3 regions of the Nonomuraea sp. NPDC049269 genome follow, and region 3 is predicted to be linked to each of the others. Evidence: riboswitches for the same ligand, from Rfam matches in the RefSeq annotation. Region 3 holds a riboswitch; each other region holds the start of a gene.

Region 1 (3,499 bases), on a different contig from region 3:
CGGGCTGGCGGCCGTGCTGGTCCACTTCCGGAATTCGGACCGGCTCGCGAGCGTCGTGGCCCGGTTCAGCACGCTGGCCCTGTGCTGCTTCGTCGCGGTGACGGTGTCCGGCGTGGCCGGGGCCTGGGTCCGGATGGACTCGGTGCCGCAACTGTGGACGACCCGGTACGGTCTGCTCGTCCTGGGCAAGGTGACGGCGCTGGTGGCCTTGGGCGTGTTCGGGATGATCCACCGCCGCCGCACCATCGCCGCGATCGCCGAACGTACGACACGAGGCACCTTCACCCGGCTGGCCGCCGGCGAGTTGATGGTGATGGCCGCGGCGACGGGACTGGCCGCCGGCCTGTCGCGCTCCGCGCCACCCGCCATCGGCGGCCACAACGACCTGCTGGGCTACGACCTGGCGCCCTACTCGATCGGCGCGCTGATCACCGAGATCCGGCTCAACCCGCTGGTCCTGCTCGCCCTGGCGCTTCCGGCCGCCGGTTATCTGGCCGGGGTGCGCAGGCTGGCCCGTACCGGCGACCCGTGGCCGGTGGGCCGTACGCTCGCCTGGTTCGCCGGGCTGGCGGTGCTGGCGGCGGTGCTCGTGGGCGGCGTGAGCGGCTACGCGCGGGCGATGCCGTCGGCGCACGCCCTGCAGTACACGGTGCTCAACGTCATCGGGCCGCTGCTGCTGGCCTTCGGGGCGCCGCTGACCCTGACCGCGCGGGCCATCACCCCCGGATCGCAGTACGGCGACCTCGCCTCGGCGCTCCTGCGCAGCCGCCTGGCCGCGCGGCTCACTCATCCGATCGCCGCCCTGGCCCTTTACGTGCTGCCGGTCGTCGTCCTGTACGGCACCGGCTGGCTGGCCTGGTCGACCGCCAACCAGGCGGTCCACCTGCTCACCCAGGTGCTGTTCTTCGGCACCGGGCTGCTGTCCTGCTGGCTGCTGGCCGGGGTCGATCCCCTGCCGCGGCCGATCACGCGGCGGGATCGCGCGTGGGTGCTCGCGGCTGTCGTCGCGGTACAGGTGGTGGTCGGCCTGTTCCTGCTGGCCGGGCCGGTGCTGGGCCAGGAGTGGTTCTCGCAGGTGGCTCCGCGCGGCGTGGCGAGTGTGGCGGCCGACCAGGGGCTGGCCGGCCTGGTGTACCTGGTCCTGCCTGTGCCGGCTCTCGCCGCGCTGGCCGTACGGCTGACCCGGTCGCGGAAGACCGCACTCAAGCTTGTCGCCCGCGTGGACGTGCCGGTGTGAGCTCTGTGAGCTGCGCGTTCATGGTGTGCGTGTTGACGCGAACGGGATGAAGGGATACGTTCCGGTAGATTTCACGATTGGCCAAGGGAAATCCGGTGAGAAGCCGGTGCGGACGCGCCACTGTATCCGGGACGTAGATCCCGGGAGCCAGGTCGCTTGGCCACCGTGACCTCGTTTGTTGGGACGCGTCATCCCTGAGGAGGCACTATGAGTGGCCTGACCACTCCCACGTCCGTTCCCTTCCCCCGCCTGCGCCCATGGCTGCTGGCCGTACCCCTGCTCCTGTTGGTGGCCTATCTGGTCCTGATGGACAACGGAGCGATCTCACAGACCGGCAACTACCTCCACGAACTCATGCACGACGGGCGGCACCTGCTCGGCGTGCCGTGCCACTAGGGGTCGGCGTGGTGCGCACCCTGCTGGTCAGGGGGCTGCTTCTGGGCCTGCTGGCCGGGCTGATCGCCGGTGGTTTCGCGTTCGCCTTCGGCGAGCCGAGTGTGGACAGCGCGATCGCCCTGGAGGAAGCCGCCCAGCCGCCCGCGGCCGAGGCGGCCGGTCACAATCATGGAGAGGAGGCGGTGGTCAGCAGACCCGGCCAGAAAGCCGGGCTGTTCCTGGCCACCGGGTTGTACGGGCTGGCCGTGGGCGGAGTGTTCGCCCTGGTGTTCGCGGGGTTGCGGGGGCGGGTCGGCCCTCGCTCCGAGGGCGGGCTCGCGCTGGCCGCCGCGGCCACCGCTTTCGTGGCCATCATTCTCCTTCCATTCCTGAAATATCCCGCCAACCCACCAGCGGTCGGCGATCCGGAGACGATCAACAGCCGCACCCTGCTCTACGTGATCATGATCGGGGTCGGGCTGGCCTCGACCGCGATCGCGGTGGCGAGTGGGCGGCGGACGCAGGGCGGGCCGTGGGCACGCTGGCTCGTCACGGTGGTGACGTTCCTGGTGCCGGTGATCGCCGCCTGGGCGCTGCTGCCCGCGGTCAACGAGGTGCCCGCGAACTTCCCCGCGACCTTGCTGTGGGAGTTCAGGCTCGCGTCGCTGGGTACGCAACTGGTCTTCTGGACCGCGTTCGGCGTGCTCTTCGGCTGGGCCTGCGATCGAGCGGCCCGCCGCCCGGCCGCGGTTCCCGTCGCGGTGCCCACACCGAGCTGAGAGAGGTGCTGTTCGTACGGCAGGCCGGCACACCGGGAACGCGGTCGGCCTGCTTCCCCATGGACGAGAACGCCGACCCGTCGAGCCTAGCCAGAGCCGCCGCCCTGGCCAGGGCCAGATCCTGGACGGGTCTCGCGCTGGTGGCCCCGGCCAGGGCCGCCGATCAGACCGCCGCCGCCATGGGACTGCGGCCGTCGGTGGTCCAGGCTCTCGCGGAGGCCGATCACGGCAGTTGGCGCGGCCTGCCGTACGCGAAGGTCGCGGAGGCCGAGCCGGACGCCCTGGCGAGCTGGCTCGCCGACCCGCACGCCACGCCCCACGGCGGGGAGAGCCTGGCCGCGCTGGCGGCCCGCGTCGCGGCCTGGCTCGACGCGGAACGCCGGTCCCCCGCCATCGTGATCTGCGACGTGGGAGTGATCAGGGCCGCCCTTGGCCACGCGCTCGGGCTGAACCCCCTGGTCACCACCCGCTTCGACCTGGCGCCGTTGTCCACCACCGAACTGTCCAGCACACGCGGCGGCTGGCGCGTCGCGCATGTCAACCGGAAGGCCACCCTTTGATCGTCACCTACCCGTTCAGCGCCGTCGTCGGGCTCGCGGACCTGAAGCTGGCGCTGGTGCTCAACGCCGTCTCGCCGCGCGTGGGCGGCGTGCTCGTACGCGGCGAGAAGGGCACCGCCAAGTCCACCATCGTCCGCGCGCTGGCCGCCCAGCTCCCGCCCGTGGACGTCGTGGCGGGCTGCCGCTTCGCCTGCGATCCCGCCGCACCGGGCGACGAGTGCCCCGACGGGCCGCACGAGCCGGGCGAGCAGTGGCTACGCCGCCCCGCCTCGCTGGTGGAGCTGCCCGTCGGCGCCTCCGAGGACCGCCTGGCCGGCTCGCTCGACGTGGAGCGGGCGCTGACCGAGGGCGTGAAGGCGTTCGAGCCCGGCCTGCTGGCCGCCGCGCACCGCGGCGTGCTCTACGTGGACGAGGTGAACCTGCTCCACGACCATCTGGTGGACCTGCTGCTGGACGCGGCCGCCCTCGGGATCTGCTACGTCGAACGCGAGTCGGTGTCGGTACGGCACGCGGCCCGCTTCCTCCTGGTCGGCACCATGAACCCGGAG
Region 2 (3,499 bases), on a different contig from region 3:
CCAAGTACGGCTCGCGCGGCATCCGCTGCAACGCCGTCGCCCCCGCCCTGGTCCTGACCGACGTGGCCGCGCAGGCCCTCGGCCGGGACCGGCTGGCCGACAAGGCGGCCGAGCGCCTGCTGCCCTGGGCCTGCACCCCGGAGGACGTGGCCGACCTCGTCGCCTTCCTCACCTCGGGCGAGTCGCGGTGCATCACGGGACAGACCATCGTCATCGACTCCGGCACCCTCGCCCACCGCCCCGAGCATGCCCTGCGCCAATGGCGCGACGCCGCTGAATGACTCTAGGGTTCTTCAAGCGGATCAAAGGGGGATGTATGGAGCCGGTGTCGGTCGGTTTGATCGGAGCGGGGCCGTGGGCGGAGCGCGCGCACGCGCCGATGCTGGTCAAGAGTCCGTATCTCCGTTTCGCCGGGGTATGGGCGCGCCGTCCGGAGGCCGCCGCCGGGCTGGGGGCGCCGGTGTTCGAGCGGATCGAGGAGCTGTTCGACGCGTGCGAGGCCGTGGCGTTCTGCGTGCCGCCGGGCGTACAGGCCGAGTTGGGGGTGCGCGCCGCGCGGGCCGGGAAGGCGCTGCTGCTGGAGAAGCCGCTCGCCGACTCACTGGAGAACGCGCGGCGCCTCGCGGACGCCGTGCGCGAGGCCGGGGTGGCCTCGCAGCTCGTCCTCACCATGCGCTACACCACGCAGGTCAGAGAGTTCCTGGCGCGCTGCGCCGGCATCGAGGCGTTCGGCGGCCACGCCGCGAACATCTCCAACGTCCTGCTGGGCGGCCACCCCTTCGGCACCCCGTGGCGGCTCCAGCGCGGCGCGCTCCTGGACGTCGGGCCGCACGTGATCGACCTGCTCGACGCCGCGCTCGGCCCGGTGACCGGCGTACGCGCGCACGGGAACCCGCTCGGCTGGACCGGCCTGCTGCTCGACCACGAGGGCGGCGCGGTCAGCGAGGCGTCGCTGAGCATGGCCGCCGCCGGCGACCTGCCGCCATCGAGCATCGCGGTGTACGGCAGAACGGGCAACGCGGTGCTGCTGCCCGGCGACGACGATCCGTTCGCGACCATCGCCGAGGAGTTCGCGCGGACCGTACGCCAGGGCGGCGGACACCCGCTGGACGCGGCCCACGGGCTCCGGCTGCAGCGGATCATCGCCGAGGCGGAGACCCAGTTGGCCACCCCTTGACTTAGCTTCCATCCGGAGCATTGATAGCGTCTGTCCGACGCGCAGAGTTGCAGCGAAGTCCGGTGCGAGTCCGGCGCTGTCCCGCAACTGTCATAGCCAGGTCGCCTGCCTCCGCGCTGACGTCATCAACCCTCGTGGAAAAGGGTGATCCGTCGCTCTCAGCGGGTCTCTCGGTTCCGACAGTGTGAAAGGACTTCTCGTGAGGCCCGTACGCACGGCCTTCGCGGGCGCGCTGCTGGGAACGCTCGTTCTGACCGGATGCGGCCAGAACAGCACTACCACCACCCCGTCACCCGCGAGCTCAACCGGCTCGACCGGCTCCACCGCCTACCCCGTAACGGTCGAGGCGGCCAACGGCAAGGTCACCATCGCCAAGAAGCCGGAGCGGATCGTCTCGCTCTCCGCCAGCCACACCGAGACGCTCTTCGCCATCGGCGCGGGCCCCCAGGTCATCGCGGTGGACGACCAGTCCAACTACCCGGCCGGCGTCCCCAAGACCGACCTGTCCGGCTTCAAGCCGAACGTCGAGGCCATCGTCGCCCAGAAGCCCGACCTGGTCGTCGTCTCCAACGACATCGACAAGGTGGTCGCCGAGCTGGGCAAGCTGAACGTGCCGGTCCTCCTGGAACCGGCCGCCACCAAGCTCGACGAGGCGTACGACGAGATCACCGACCTCGGCGCCGCCACTGGCAACACCGACAAGGCCGGACAAGTCGTGACAGGCATGAAGACGGCCCTGGACAAGCTCGCGGCGAACGCCCCCAAGGGCAAAAAACTCACCTACTACCACGAACTCGACCAGACCCCCTACGCTGCGACGTCGAGCACGTTCATCGGGCAGATCTACGGCATGTTCGGCCTCACCAACATCGCCGACAAGGCGCCGGACCCGGCGGGCGGTTATCCCAAGCTGTCGGCGGAGTTCGTCGCCCAGGCCGACCCCGACCTGATCTTCCTGGCGGACGTGAAGTGCTGCCAGCAGAGCAGGGACACGCTGGCCAAGCGGCCCGGCTGGAAGGGACTGTCGGCCATCAAGAGCGACCAGGTGATCCAGCTCGACGACGACCTCGCCTCGCGCTGGGGCCCGCGGGTCGTCGACCTGGCCCAGTCCATCAGTGACGCGGTCGCCAAGGCGGCCACCCGCTAGTGAGGTCCAGCCTGATGTGGACGGTGGGTGCGCTGGGCGTGCTCGCCGTCTCCATGGTGGCCGGGCTGCTCGGCGGGGCCGCCGACATCTCGCCGTGGCAGGTGGTGCTCCAGGCGGTCGACTGGCTGCCGTACGTGCACGTGGACTCGGGGCTGGCGCCCGTGGAACAGGGGCTGCTGTTCGAGCTGCGGCTGCCCAGAGTGCTGGTGGCGGCCGTGGTCGGCGGGCTGCTGGCCATCGCGGGGGCCGGCTACCAGGGGGTGTTCCGCAACCCGCTGGCCGACCCGTACCTGCTCGGCGCCGCCGCCGGAGCCGGGCTGACCACCACCGTGGTCATCGTGCTCGTGCCGACCCCCGTGGTCGGCATCCCGGTGGCCGCCTTCGTGGGGGCCGTGGGCGGGGTGTTCCTGGCGTACGTGCTCGGGAACACCGCCGGCCGCGCGGGCGGCACCGCCACGCTGGTGCTCGCCGGGGTGGCCGTCACCTCGTTCCTCACCGCGATCCAGACGTTCATCCAGCAGTTCAAGGTCGAGGAGTTGCAGCGCATCTACTCCTGGATCCTGGGCGACGTGGGCGGCGGGTGGGACCAGTTCTGGCTGGTGCTGCCGTACGCCGTCGTCTCTTCGGTGCTGCTGCTCGCGCACGGGCGGATGCTCGACGTGCTCTCGGTGGGGGACGAGGAGGCCACCAGCCTGGGCGTGCGGGCCGGTCGGGTCCGGCTGGCGGTCCTGCTGGCCGCGTCCCTGGCCACCGCGGCGGCCGTGGCGGTGAGCGGTCTCATCGGGTTCGTCGGCATTGTCATCCCGCATGTGGTCAGGCGGCTGGCGGGCGGCTCGTACCGGATCGTGCTGCCGCTGTCGCTGATCGGCGGCGCCGCCTTCCTCGTGCTCGCCGACCTGATCGCGCGCACCGTCATCGCCCCCGCCGAGCTGCCCATCGGGGTGGTCACCATGTTCGTCGGCGCGCCGTTCTTCGTGGCCATCCTCCGCATGACCCGGCAGACCGCCACATGACCGGCACTTCTGACCGGGCGGATGGTCACCCGACCGGCACCACTGACCGGGCGGACGGTCACCCGACCGGCACCACTGACCAGGCGGACGGTCACCCGACCGGTGCCACTGACTCGGCAGCGGCCCTGCCGGGGCGGATGATCGAGACCAGCGCTCTCTCGG
Region 3 (3,499 bases):
CACGCCAGGGCGCTGCTGGAGCAGGCGGGCCGGGCCGTCTTCGTCCAGGCCGACCTGCTCGACCCCGACGAGGTGCTGGCTCAGGCCGCCCGCTTCCTCGACCTGAACGAGCCGGTGGGCGTGCTGCTGGTCTCGATCCTGCACTTCCTCCCGGACGCCCGCGACCCGGGCAAGATGGTGACCAGGCTGCGCGAGGCGGTGGCGCCCGGCAGCCATCTGGTGCTCACCCACGCGACCTCGCGCGGGCGTTTCGACGAGGGCACGGCGGCGCTCTACCGGCCCACGTCGGCCGGGGCCGGCACCGACCGGACCCCAAGGGAGATCCGGGCGTTCTTCGGGGACTTCGAACTGGTCGAGCCGGGCCTGGTGCACGCCCCCGACTGGCGTCCCGACCGGCCCAGGCTGGTCAGCGAGCCCTCGCTGCCCTCGTACCTGCTCGTCGGCGTCGGCCAGAAGCACTCCTAGAAGCGCTCCCGAGCTTTTCGTGACTTTTCGTGATCTCCGGTAGTGAGTGCCCGATGTGTGACGATGGGTTAAGTGTCGGTGACGTGGGGTAGTTGCTGGGGTGCGAGGGGAGGGACCGCCATGCGCCGACGGGGGTTCTTCGCGCTCGGCCTTGGGATGATGGCCTGCGCGACAGGGTGTGGCACGGAGAGCAACCTCGGAAGCAGCGCCGTCAGCGCGGCCCGCATGCTGGGCCGGTTCGCGATCGTTCCCGGTGGCGGACGCTGGGCCCGCGTCGCCCGGGCCCTCGTCGAGGCCGCCCGCGGGGAGGGTTTCCCGGTCTCCGGCACCCCGCCCGCCACCAGGATCACCGTCACAGGGCTGCCCGCGCTGGCCGCGACCGAGCTCAACAACGGGCTGTCCCTGCTCGACACCGCCACGCCGCTGGCCAGGCTCACCGGCCAGATCGAGGTCGTGGTGGTGCCCGCCAACTCCAAGTTCGCCACCTTCGACCAGTTCGGCGCGCACCTGCTCGCCCACCCCGACCGTACGCCGCTGACGGGCGGGCCGCAGGGCGAGCCCGACCACCTGCTGTTCGGGCTGATCGCCAAGGGGCTCGGCGCCGACACCCGGCAGGTCGACTACACCGGCTTCCCCGGCAGCGCGGAGGCCACGTCGGCGCTTCTCGGCGGCAAGGCCGCGGCGGCGACCGGCACGCTCGCGGACTGGCGCAAGGCCATCGACAAGGGCTGGGTCCGGGTGCTCGCCGTCTCCAGCGCGCGCCGGGTGGACGGTGTCGAGGCGCCGAGCCTGCTGGAGTGCGGGGTGCGGCTCGACTTCGCCGACTGGTGCGCGGCGGTCGGGCCCGAGGGGATGACCGAGGACAGGAAGGACTTCGCCATCCGGCTCTGCGACGAGGTCACGGAGTCCGCCACCTGGCGGGCGGCCTGCCGCACGGAGGGCTGGACCTCGATCCCGCTCAGCGGCGACGACTTCGAACAGTGGCTCGCCTCGGAGATCGGCAGGACCAGGGCCGTGCTCCGCGATCTCGGCATGCTCGACACGGCTGACACAACATGCTGGGGTAGTTGCGAGAAGGGCCACTAGATGTAGGATCCTGGTCGTCGCTGGTTCGCCCCTCGGGGCGGAGCAAAAGGGAACCTGGTGCGATTCCGGGGCTGCCCCGCAGCGGTGAGCGGGAACGACCGCCGTCACGAGCACTGGAGAGATCCGGGAAGCGACGGCCAGTAGGAAGCCGGCCCAGTAGTGGGCAGGACCACGCCCGCGAGCCCGAAGACCTGCCGGTGACGTTGGGGGAGCCACCCGGCTCCGCCCATCGAAGTGTCCAGGGCCTCGAGGGAGGGCCGGGGGCGTCGCGGCCGAGAACTCCAGCGCCGCCGTGCTCTCGCGCGCCCTCACGAGGATGAGCTCGCGAGGAGAGAGCACGTGACGCAGACCATTGTCGATCCGCGGTCGGCCACCGCCGACCGGCGGCTGGCCATCGAGGAGGCCGCCGCCCGGGTGATCACCGACCCGGCGAACTCCCGGGTCGCCGCCCGGCTCCTGGCCGAGGAGATCGCCGACGAGGCGGCCGGGCACGGCGTGCGGACCTTCTCCGAGTCCATCGCCGCCACCCACGCCGCAGGGCTGATCCAGGACTCGCTCGCCGCGTTCGTCGGCGCCAACGCCGCCGAGCTCGACGCGCTCGTCTCCGGCGAGGCGGACGAGCGCTTCGAGTACTTCGGCCTGCGTACGGTCTACGACCGCTACCTGCTGCGTCACCCGGAGTCGCGGGCGGTGCTCGAACGGCCCCAGCACTTCCTGCTGCGCGTGGCCTGCGGGCTGTCGGAGACGGTCGCCGAGGCCGCCGAGCTCTACGCCCTCATGTCCACGCTGTCGTACCTGCCGAGCTCGCCGACGCTGTTCAACTCGGGTTCGCGCCGGCCGCAGCTGTCGTCGTGCTTCCTGCTCGACTCGCCGCGCGACGAGCTGGAGTCGATCTACGACCGCTACGGGCAGGTGGCCAGGTTGTCGAAGTACGCCGGAGGCATCGGCATCGCCTGGACCCGGGTGCGCTCGCGCGGATCCCTCATCAGGGGGACCAACGGGCATTCCAACGGCATCGTGCCCTGGCTGCGCACGCTCGACTCCTCCGTCGCCGCGGTCAACCAGGGCGGCCGTCGCAAGGGTGCGGCCTGCGTCTACCTGGAGACCTGGCACGCCGATGTCGAGGAGTTCCTGGAGCTCCGCGACAACACGGGCGAGGACGCCCGACGTACGCACAACCTGAACCTGGCCAACTGGGTGCCGGACGAGTTCATGCGCCGGGTGGAGGCCGACGAGGTCTGGTCGCTGTTCGACCCCAAGGAGGTCCCCGACCTCACCGACCTGTACGGCGAGGCGTTCACCCGCGCCTACCGCGCCTACGAGGCCGAGGGCCGCTACACCCGGCAGTTGCCCGCCCGGACCCTGTACGGGCGGATGATGCGTACCCTCGCCCAGACCGGCAACGGCTGGATGACGTTCAAGGACGCCGCCAACCGCACCTCCAACCAGACGGCCAGGCCCGAGAACGTCATCCACCTGTCCAACCTGTGCACCGAGATCCTCGAGGTCACCAGCGACGGCGAGACGGCGGTCTGCAACCTGGGCTCGATCAACCTCGCCGCCCACCTGGTCGACGGCGGCGTCGACTGGGACCGGCTGCGCCAGACCGTCCGTACGGCCGTGCGCTTCCTGGACCGGACCATCGACCTGGGCTTCTACCCGACGCCCGAGGCCGAGGCGGCCAACAAGCGCTGGCGGCCGATCGGGCTCGGCGTGATGGGCCTGGCCGACGTGTTCTTCGCGCTCAGGCTGCCGTTCGACTCGCCCGAGGCGCTGGGTCTGTCCACGCGCGTCGCCGAGGAGATCGCCCTGGCCGCCTACGACACCTCCGCCGACCTGGCCGTCGAGCGCGGCCGGCACCCGTCGTACGCCGACACCAGGGCGGCGGGCGGCGTCCTGCACCCCGACCACTACGCCGCCGCCGGGTCGCCGCGCTGGGACGCGCTGC

What was found. Region 3 has a riboswitch for cobalamin ahead of ACGFNP_RS29600 (ribonucleoside-diphosphate reductase subunit alpha). Riboswitches for the same ligand answer to the same signal wherever they lie in the genome.
Region 1: another riboswitch for cobalamin. It lies ahead of ACGFNP_RS36645 (CbtB domain-containing protein); the one in region 3 lies ahead of ACGFNP_RS29600 (ribonucleoside-diphosphate reductase subunit alpha).
Region 2: another riboswitch for cobalamin. It lies ahead of ACGFNP_RS55525 (ABC transporter substrate-binding protein); the one in region 3 lies ahead of ACGFNP_RS29600 (ribonucleoside-diphosphate reductase subunit alpha).

What each region holds. Positions count from the first base shown of each region.
Region 1 covers NZ_JBICSO010000007.1:229,359-232,857, forward strand. Annotated here, with positions in the region: gene ACGFNP_RS36640 (cytochrome c oxidase assembly protein) at 1-1,237, shown strand, start outside; adenosylcobalamin (AdoCbl) riboswitch at 1,296-1,444, shown strand; gene ACGFNP_RS36645 (CbtB domain-containing protein) at 1,445-1,633, shown strand; gene ACGFNP_RS36650 (CbtA family protein) at 1,642-2,391, shown strand; gene ACGFNP_RS36655 (histidine phosphatase family protein) at 2,397-2,951, shown strand; gene ACGFNP_RS36660 (magnesium chelatase subunit D family protein) at 2,948-3,499, shown strand, end outside.
Region 2 covers NZ_JBICSO010000013.1:322,180-325,678, reverse strand. Annotated here, with positions in the region: gene ACGFNP_RS55535 (SDR family NAD(P)-dependent oxidoreductase) at 1-281, shown strand, start outside; gene ACGFNP_RS55530 (Gfo/Idh/MocA family oxidoreductase) at 317-1,177, shown strand; cobalamin riboswitch at 1,185-1,305, shown strand; gene ACGFNP_RS55525 (ABC transporter substrate-binding protein) at 1,377-2,324, shown strand; gene ACGFNP_RS55520 (iron ABC transporter permease) at 2,339-3,337, shown strand; gene ACGFNP_RS55515 (ABC transporter ATP-binding protein) at 3,334-3,499, shown strand, end outside.
Region 3 covers NZ_JBICSO010000005.1:446,020-449,518, forward strand. Annotated here, with positions in the region: gene ACGFNP_RS29590 (SAM-dependent methyltransferase) at 1-465, shown strand, start outside; gene ACGFNP_RS29595 (tripartite tricarboxylate transporter substrate-binding protein) at 586-1,551, shown strand; cobalamin riboswitch at 1,556-1,765, shown strand; gene ACGFNP_RS29600 (ribonucleoside-diphosphate reductase subunit alpha) at 1,891-3,499, shown strand, end outside.